DNA from 4 places in the Sulfobacillus sp. hq2 genome. Region 3 is predicted to be linked to each of the others. Evidence: riboswitches for the same ligand, from Rfam matches in the RefSeq annotation. Region 3 holds a riboswitch; each other region holds the start of a gene.
The links. A riboswitch is a leader RNA that binds a small molecule or an ion and turns the genes downstream of it on or off. The one in region 3 is predicted to bind cyclic di-AMP.
Positions count from the first base shown of each region.

Region 1: it holds a riboswitch for cyclic di-AMP, as region 3 does, so the genes downstream of both, CO251_RS07015 (LysM peptidoglycan-binding domain-containing protein) here and CO251_RS04000 (peptidoglycan-binding protein) in region 3, are expected to answer to the same signal.
Region 2: it holds a riboswitch for cyclic di-AMP, as region 3 does, so the genes downstream of both, CO251_RS01550 (peptidoglycan-binding protein) here and CO251_RS04000 (peptidoglycan-binding protein) in region 3, are expected to answer to the same signal.
Region 4: it holds a riboswitch for cyclic di-AMP, as region 3 does, so the genes downstream of both, CO251_RS16550 (glycosyltransferase) here and CO251_RS04000 (peptidoglycan-binding protein) in region 3, are expected to answer to the same signal.

Region 1 covers NZ_NWUL01000031.1:24,554-26,755, reverse strand. The annotation lists gene codA (cytosine deaminase) at 1-332, opposite strand, end outside; cyclic di-AMP (ydaO/yuaA leader) riboswitch at 645-791, shown strand; gene CO251_RS07015 (LysM peptidoglycan-binding domain-containing protein) at 803-1,957, shown strand; gene CO251_RS07010 (NUDIX domain-containing protein) at 2,075-2,202, opposite strand, start outside.
Region 2 covers NZ_NWUL01000011.1:93,902-96,103, forward strand. The annotation lists gene CO251_RS01550 (peptidoglycan-binding protein) at 1-1,392, opposite strand, end outside; cyclic di-AMP (ydaO/yuaA leader) riboswitch at 1,396-1,541, opposite strand; gene CO251_RS01555 (class I SAM-dependent rRNA methyltransferase) at 1,830-2,202, shown strand, end outside.
Region 3 covers NZ_NWUL01000025.1:13,480-15,681, forward strand. The annotation lists gene CO251_RS03995 (2'-5' RNA ligase family protein) at 1-458, opposite strand, end outside; cyclic di-AMP (ydaO/yuaA leader) riboswitch at 801-922, shown strand; gene CO251_RS04000 (peptidoglycan-binding protein) at 931-1,671, shown strand; gene CO251_RS04005 (RNA polymerase sigma factor) at 2,048-2,202, shown strand, end outside.
Region 4 covers NZ_NWUL01000048.1:147,247-149,448, forward strand. The annotation lists gene CO251_RS16550 (glycosyltransferase) at 1-929, opposite strand, end outside; cyclic di-AMP (ydaO/yuaA leader) riboswitch at 1,013-1,140, opposite strand; gene ftsY (signal recognition particle-docking protein FtsY) at 1,175-2,089, opposite strand; gene smc (chromosome segregation protein SMC) at 2,098-2,202, opposite strand, start outside.

The sequences.
Region 1 (2,202 bases), on a different contig from region 3:
CCCATATGCCACCGAATCGCCTCTTCCGCTCGGGTAATAACGTCCTCTTCGGTTAAGTAAGGTTTGCGCTGACTCCAGCGCTCAATGCCTTCAATAAGAGTCCCACTGTAATTAGGTGCGGGAAAGCCCTCGGTCAGCACCGCATCCAAGTGCACATGCGGATCCACCAAAGACGGAACCAACAAACCACCTTCGGCATCTAAATCAGCTGCAAAATTTTTGTCTTGGCGTTGAATGGACCGAATCACCCCCTCTTCTATGACGACCTGACGCAATTCCGAATCGCCCTCTATTCGAACATTTGCAATACGCAATGAGCCGCTCGCGTCCATTTCTTTGCCTGTCCCCTCTCACCAAAATTCTCCCGACAAAAAATTTTAACGCACAACTTCTATAAATCCTTGTCTTGTGAGCCTAAAAGCCAAATATTCCTTACGAGGAACAATGGCCTTGGCACCTAGTCCTATTATCTGTTATTATTTATATACTCCTCGCTTTTATCCTCCTGGAATTTTCTTCCACATATATATAATTTTGAGACTGAGGACTATATTTTCATTTCTTGGTCTCTCATCGCCAATTTTGGCACTTTATTGCCTTTGGCATGGAATGACAAAATCACCGGTTTTTCGTATAGTTTCGGCGACTCCACGACGCCGAATCGTAATTGCACAATTACGTACGGGGGATTACTGGACCAAAATCCAGGGTGAATCTGTCACAATTGGGACAGTAGGGCTCCTTCAGCCCGAACCAGCGAACTAACCTCGAAGGCAATACCCGAAGGAAGGGAGCCTATTTCTTGAATCTATTGCCGTCTAAGAAAGCGGTTGCCAGTATGGCTGTGGGTTTAATGGCAATCCCATTCGCTATGGGAATGTCTCCAACATCTCACTACACTTCCCCTTCTCCCCACACGCTGGCAGCAGCTTCCGCTAGCGCAACGCCGCGGTATTTGTCGGCGCGTATGTTTACCGTACAACCCGGAGATACCCTAAGCAGCATTGCGTGGCAGTTTCACACGACTGTATCAGCGCTGGCTACCTTGAACCACATCGCCAACCCCAATGAAATTCGTGTTGGACAAGTATTGACCATTGGGTACGGTGGTGCTGACCGCGGAACCGCAGTATCAAGCGCAGCCTTGCCGTTCACAGACGCACGGTCAACATATACCGTTCAACCGGGAAATACGCTTGGCGGAATTGCTTTTCAATTTCACGTTACCGTATCACAACTGATGTCTTGGAACAATTTATCCAATCCCAATTTCATCAGTGTCGGTCAAGTGTTGACCATCGCAGGTCCTGCCGCGCAAGCCCCATCAACACCGGCTCCAGCGCCTTCCGCCTCCGGAAATCGTAGCGAATACGTGGTACAAGCGGGAAACACTTTGGCCGGAATTGCGCAGCAATTCGGACTTTCTTGGGAGACTCTTGCATCGTACAATCATCTTAGTAACCCCAATGTATTAAACGTAGGACAAGTCCTCGCGATTCCTTCTGGCGCACAGGCTTCTACGAGCGCTGCTGTTCAATTGCCTGCCCAAAATGCTTCCATTAGTTTTGGACAAGCCATTGTGCAAACGGCCGAACGGTACTTGGGCGTGCCTTACGTCTGGGGAGGCACTTCTCCGGCTACTGGCTTTGACTGCTCTGGTTTGGTGCAATATGTGTTCCAACAAAACGGAATTCCCATGCCCCGCACCAGTTGGGCCCAGTACGACTATGTTACTAAGATACCAGAGTCGCAATTACAACCCGGGGACCTTGTATTCTTCAGCACTGACGGCCCGGGTGCTTCCCACGTCGGTATATATATTGGTTCGGATCCATCTCTTGGATATTCCCAAGCTTTTATTGAAGCGCCAGCTCCCGGTCAGACCGTCATGGTTTCCAACCTTGATGCGCCTTTTTATGTCGACCATTATTACGGGGCAGGTTTTGTTAATCAATAAATGGGCCCTTACTAAGAAAAGAAGAGGAGAAGCGATATGCTGCTTCTCCTCTTCTTTTCTTACGCATGTCTTGGACTTTGGTCTCTTGACACAAGGGGTATGGAACCTTCGGCGTCTCTAATCCATCACGCCAATCGCCCCATCAAGCACTTTCACAACGCGGTCATAATGTCCCGGGTGAAACTGGTCTTGAGGAGGCAATTCCTCCGGCTGCACCCATTGGACGTCAGCAATCTCTTCTGGTT
Region 2 (2,202 bases), on a different contig from region 3:
GTGGGTCGTGCCATTCGCAGCTTGGTACTGAAACGTGGCTTCATCATACGTCGAATTCCACGTGATGGGCACCCCGTAGTGGGCAGCCAGGTTCACCGCTTGCTCGTCATGGACCTCTACGGTATTGCCGTCCGAAGACCAGTTATAGCCGTAGGCGGCAAGTCCTAAAACAATCTTGGAAGCTGGGATGCGGGCTAAAGCGTAGTTGACTACATTAGTGACCCATCCGATAGGGGCGACAGGCCCTGGCGCCGAGCCGATGTCATGATAGTCATACGTCATGAGGACCACTTTGGTGGCGTATTGCCCCAAGAATTGATAATCATAGGCGCGTCCGTAGGGATCCGTGGAGGTGCGGGGAATAACGGCCACCGTGACCTCTTTCCCTAAAGGGCTAAGAGATTGACTGAGCGACTGGATAAAGGCATTGAGTCCAGAACGGTCTTGGGCACTTAAACCTTCAAAGTCAATGTTGTAGCCTTGGTAATCGTCTTGAACTGCCAATTGCGTCAGCTCGGCGACTACCGCACTGCGTGTGCTGGCGTTCGTCAGGATCGCGTCATTACCGCCAGCATTGGTGACTAACGGGAGAACCGTAATGTGATGAGCTTGGGCATACGCACGCACCGTAGCGCGCTGATAGCCCATGCGCCCGATCAAGCCATCGGCATGGACCGTGTACCACAACGGCGCAATCGTGTTGATGCTACCGAGGTTCTCTGACAAGCTGGTTTGCGATGCGGTAGACTGCGGCGTATATTGCGTGTAATATCCTAGCACCATCTTATGAGTGGAAGGGGCTAAAGGCGGATTCCCTGATGAGGGGGAGGGGGCCGCGGAAGATGACGGCGCATAGCCCATGGCGACCATTAAGGCATGCACCGTTTGAGGACCGACTACTTCATCGACTGCAATACCCGCGTGCGCTTGAAAGGCAAGCACGGCACGTCCTGTTTGTTGATTGAAGACCCCATCGGCAGGACCGGGATTGTATCCTAATTGGGATAAATCACCTTGCAAGGTGGTCACGGCAGAACCGTAGTCCCCTAGCGAAAGCATGTGCTGTCCGAGTGAGCCCTTGATGGGCATATACACTTGAGTTAGGTCGTTCACCAAGGTCTTTTCTGTGATGGGACCCGCAATGCCGTCGATGGCAATATGATTGCGCGCTTGAAAGGCACGCACGGTCCTTGCTGTCGCCGCGGTGTAATGCCCTGTTACAGGGGTGTGATATCCGAGGTCGTTGAGTTGCTGTTGTACAACGGCGACGGTGGCGCCGGCACGGCCTATGGTGAGATCGGGAAATTCTGCGGCCCAAGCGGGTCCGACGGCAAGGAGTGCGAGGCTGCCACTTAGAGCCGCTCCGGCCGTCACCATCCAACGTTTGTGCATATTTTCGCTCCTGTTCTGCGTCTTCGGAGTTAGCTGACGGGTTAGAGGACAGGTCCTCTTGACTCCCGGCGGAATCATTCACCCCAAAAAGCATCGGGTTCTCCGTACTCCTAAGAAGCACCTTTTAGGAGATTCGACGGAATTAACACGTAAATACGCGTCACATGTTACGTTACGGGACAGCGCTTATACTGTCAGCTCGAAAAATGCTGGATAGTCCCGGGATAAACAGCGTTAGCTGGTAACAGCAGGAGTCTTTGGCGAAATTGACATATTCTAAGGCTAATGGGAATTTTCGACAGATATGAGGATATTGGGGCGAAAAGAGAGGAAAAATAGGGACACGATACATAAAGGCGTATCATGCCCATGAAATCTGTGGTAAAAAGCCACACGATAAGCCTATACTACCTAAGGATATGAATAGGAGGGGTTTTGTGGCTGGGAGCCTGCGTTTAAAAACGGGACCGCACCGAGTGCTTGAAGGGGCTCCGTGGGTATATCGTGGAGAGATGTATCATGCCGATTTAACGCCAGGAACGGTGGTCGAATTAACCGAGGTCAATGGACGGTTTGTTGGCAAAGGGTTTTTCAATCCGGCATCGCTAATTGCCTTTCGTCTGCTCACGCGTGATGTGCATGACGTGATTGATGGGGCATGGTTTCGCCGCCGGGTGCGTGACGCGGCGCAGATGCGACAGGATTTACTTGGGCATAAAGATGCTTACCGCGTTGTCAATTCCGAAGCCGACCAATTGCCAGGGTTGATTGTGGACAAATATGGGCCGATGCTGGTGGTGGAAATTTTAA
Region 3 (2,202 bases):
ATGTCCCAAAATAACGCAGACCGGTGTTGCTCAACCAGATGGGTGAGGCGTGCTTCAACGGCTCCCGCAGTCGCAGGATTGACGCGCGCCATGGTGATATGGGGAATAATCTCTTGATGCTTACCTTCATACGGTGGATATGTTCGAAATTTTTGCCAAATCGTTTCAAATAGCGTCATCAACTCTGGCGTTACTGTGACTTTTAAGTACAAAATCATTTCGTTGGGCATTTCAAAGCGCCCCATGTTGTCAAAATAAATCCGAAAGGGCGCCATTTTACCCAGCAAACGCTTCAACTGGGGAGCCACGATCCGAGATTTTGGCTCATCGGCAAAAGGAAAATGCACCGTGACATGTGCAGGGAGTTGCCGAGCAGAAGGGTCGCTTTGCAACCTGAACGCCTCTAGCGCGTCAGGCAAGGCTACCGGAATAATTAAAGCATTACCGTCAATCAGCAATGTGTTCCCTCCACGCTCAGTATGCCTTGTCTGCAATGAACTGATTCTCGGTCAACTCCTCTGGCAAATCTTAGGGTGAAAAAACACAGAATTTATTACCTGCCGAAAAAAATTTGTCACAATAAAACCGCATTATACCGTTTATTCTAGTGACATTTTCGTGTTTCGCCAAGTTTTTTTCCATTTCCACATCTTTGCAGCCAAAACAAATGCTGGAGTTCGTCTCCCTTCGTGCTCATTGTCGTGCATACCCGCGCCAAAATGCCTAGACGCCACGTTGTGCCCGGACAAGGCATCTCGACAGATTTCCCCGTTTCTTGTGATCCCCGTTACACTATGGGGCGTTACACCGCGCCTAATTCCTTGGGAACCGGGGGATTATTCTTTGGGTGAATCCTTTTTAGGCAGGGACGCTCGTGCCCGAACCCGTAAACTAACTCCGGCGGCGCCAAACGAGAGGAGGCATTCATTGATGGGATTGTGGAAACCTTTTGCATTAGCCATATCCGCTATGAGCAGTATGTTAATGGTATCGAGTCCTACATGGGCGCAAAGCGTCACGCTACCGGAACTCGAAGCCCAACATCCCGCGATGCAGCACACCCTATCTTATTCCGACCAAGGGCATTGGGTGATGACCTTGCAGGCTGACTTACAAGATCTCGGTTTTTCGGCTGTTGGACCTGTTGATGGTATCTTTGGCCCCAAAACCGAACAAGGGGTCAAAGACTTCCAACAGGCTGAAGGTCTGCCCGTGACGGGGACCGTAGACCCTGCAACTTGGCAAGATATTCTCGCCGGATTTCATCTCACCCCGGCCTATTCGTCTTCTGAAGGCTCCGCGGTCCAAGCATCCAATGCATCCCCTCAGACGATAGACGGCAAACCGGTGGTGGCGGTCTATCATATGACGGCAACAGCCTATGGACCGAGTGCACAAGACAACTATCCCTATGGTCCTGTTGATGCATTCGGACAACCTCTGCAACCCGGCATGATCGCTGTTGACCCCAGTGTCATCCCTTTGAAATCTACCGTCTACGTCCAAGGCTATCACGATTCTGTACTGCCCCAAAGCGGCTTTCTTGGTCAAGCCATGGATACCGGCGGCGCGATTGTCGGCGACCGCATTGATATCTTTATGGACAATGGCTCCCAGACCGTAGCCAACTTTGGCATTCAGCCCGTCACTGTTTACGTGCTGGGCCAATAACTAGGCATTCTCGCGCCAAAGGATCCGTAGTCTGGGCGCGAGAATGCTATCCATCTTTAATATCCCACATAAGCCGCGCGGCCCGGCCTCCAATTTTTAAAGGCCCGAACCACGCCGACACATATTCCGTTCCGTAGCGAGAAAGTGTTGCGGTGCTTATAATAGCTATAGGGATTGTGGTTGCACGACCGATGACGAATAATTTAAGAATGTGCAACATAATACGGCTGTGGTCTGACCATAACGACCGTGTTCAGAGCGTACATCCTCAGATTCGACATGTCTCGCTCGTTCCATTCTTGCGTATGAAAGTGTTAAGTGATGTAACCTCCTTGCATCGTCAAACGTTATGGTATTGAGACAAGAGAAAAGGGAGTTGCCTGTTACGGACGCACAGGAAGAACGACGGTTTACCCAATTTATGGAGGAATATGGAGATAGAGCTTTGCGGTATGCTTTCGTCACACTGCACGTCAAAGATGACGCGGAGGACACGGCCCAAGAAGCCTTCGTCCGTTTGTGGCGCCATAC
Region 4 (2,202 bases), on a different contig from region 3:
GCCATGCCCAATGTGGGCCCTTGATTGGGGGCAATCAGCGCCGCAGCCGATCCCATATAGATAGCAATGGCATGATGCGGTGTGGGACCGAGGAACCGAATGTGTTTGCCTAAAGGGCGCGCTAATTCGGCTAAGGTCGGATTGGTGGGGAGCCCTCCTAGAACCTCACCCGGGCTTCCTCCTACCACTAATAAGGTCAAATCGTCGGGTAATGGATGCTGTCCCATGACCTCCAGCACCTCTTTTATCCCCCGCCCCTCTTCTAACCGGCCAACGTAGAGCAAAGGCGGACGATAGAGGCCTAGTCCCCGGAGCAAGGGACCCGCGTCACGAACAAAAAAATTGGTAATGTCAACCCCAGGAGAGACCACGTACAAAGGGACATCAGGAGCTGTTTGATGAATCATTTCGCTCTCTTCTAAGTATGGCACTACAATGGCCTGGGCTTGCGTCAACAACTGCCGCTCCCATTGCATCCGTACCGGTGAAATACGGTCGCCCGGGCGCCTCGTCCACTCTGCCATTTTATAGGGCGAATGAATCCACGGCACTTGGAGCACTTCCGCCACCTTTTGCGCGACCATGCCCGAAATCCAAAAATGGCTGTGAATGGCGTAATATTCCCGGTGCTGGTCATTGACCCATGTCAAGACCTGATCCACTAATTGGTCCCGCACATTATGCCATTGATCATCCGACCAGACCCGATCTTCCCATCCGGTGAGTCGTATCACTTGTCCTAAATGCCCAAAGGACGAGCGTTCCGCCACTTCTTGACGTTGACGCACCGTCATCACATCGACCGCGTAACCTAAATGTTGCAAATTCCTGCCCATTTGGCGTACTAGGACTTGCTGACCACCTGTCTCCCCACCATCCAACGGATTTAAGGGATCGGCCCGCATAGACAACTGCAAAACTCTTTTCATCACCTTGTGGACACCTCCCTCATCACGGAGGGCAAGAAAAACCCCCCTAATTTCCCGGGGGGAACGAGAGATACCATGTCTTAACCTTGAGCCCCCTACGCCTGCGAAGTTAGCTGTCGGGTTCGGGCTCAGAGCCTGCCCGTTGCACCGCAATTCACCCCAAATCGAAATCGGTTCCTCCGCTTCCTTGAGAATTCGGCGTTTTCAAGGTATCTTCTAAGTATAGGATCGGTCTTTAGTACGCGTCAATCGCCTAAGATCGCGCGCACATAGCTGTCTGCATCAAACGGGAGCAAATCTTCCACTTTTTCTCCCACGCCCACAAAGCGGATCGGCAATCCCAATTGGCGCTTGATGGACAACGCTATGCCGCCTTTCGCTGTTCCATCCAGCTTCGTTAACACAATGCCCGTGACCTTGACCGCCTCTAAGAATACTTGCGCTTGGGCTAGCCCATTTTGACCTGTGGTCGCATCAATCACCAGCCACACTTGGTGAGGTGCCTGCGGACGTTCTCGTTGGATCACCCGAACCACTTTTTGCAACTCTTGCATTAAATTAGTCTTGTTATGCAGGCGGCCGGCGGTATCAATGATCGCTAAATCTTTGGACCGAGCGATAGCCGCTTGCACCGTGTCATAGGCCACAGCCGCAGAATCGGCGCCGGGCGCTTGCCGCACCACCTCGACCCCGGAACGCACGCCCCATTCTTGCAGCTGTTCCACTGCGGCGGCCCGAAAGGTATCAGCAGCCCCTAATATCACCTGATATCCTTGGCGCTTCATTAAGGCCGCAAACTTTCCGGCCGTCGTGGTTTTACCCGTTCCATTTACACCGACCATGAGCCAGATACTGGGTCTTTGGGGATCCAACAGTGACGGATCGGAAGGCACATCAAATAGGTCAACCATAATTTCCCGTAAGAGGTCCATGACGTCATCCGCATGCCGCGGGCGCCTGGTGCGGACAGCTTCACGCAAAGCCGCCGTCAGATATTCGATGGTGTCAACACCTAAATCTGCCTCATACAAAATTTCTTCTAACTCTTCCCATAGATTGTCGTCCCACTCTTTCCCGTGAAACAACGCGCGCAGACGTCCGCCCAAATTATTGCGCGTTCGACTCATTCCTTCTTTGAGTCGATTCCAAATTCCGGCCATGCCATCTCCTACCCTTCCGCCACCGCAGCATTTTGATCGAGCTTCACCGAAATTAACCGACTGCGACCTTGTCCATCGCCTGCAACACCCCATAACCCATCAGCAATGACCAT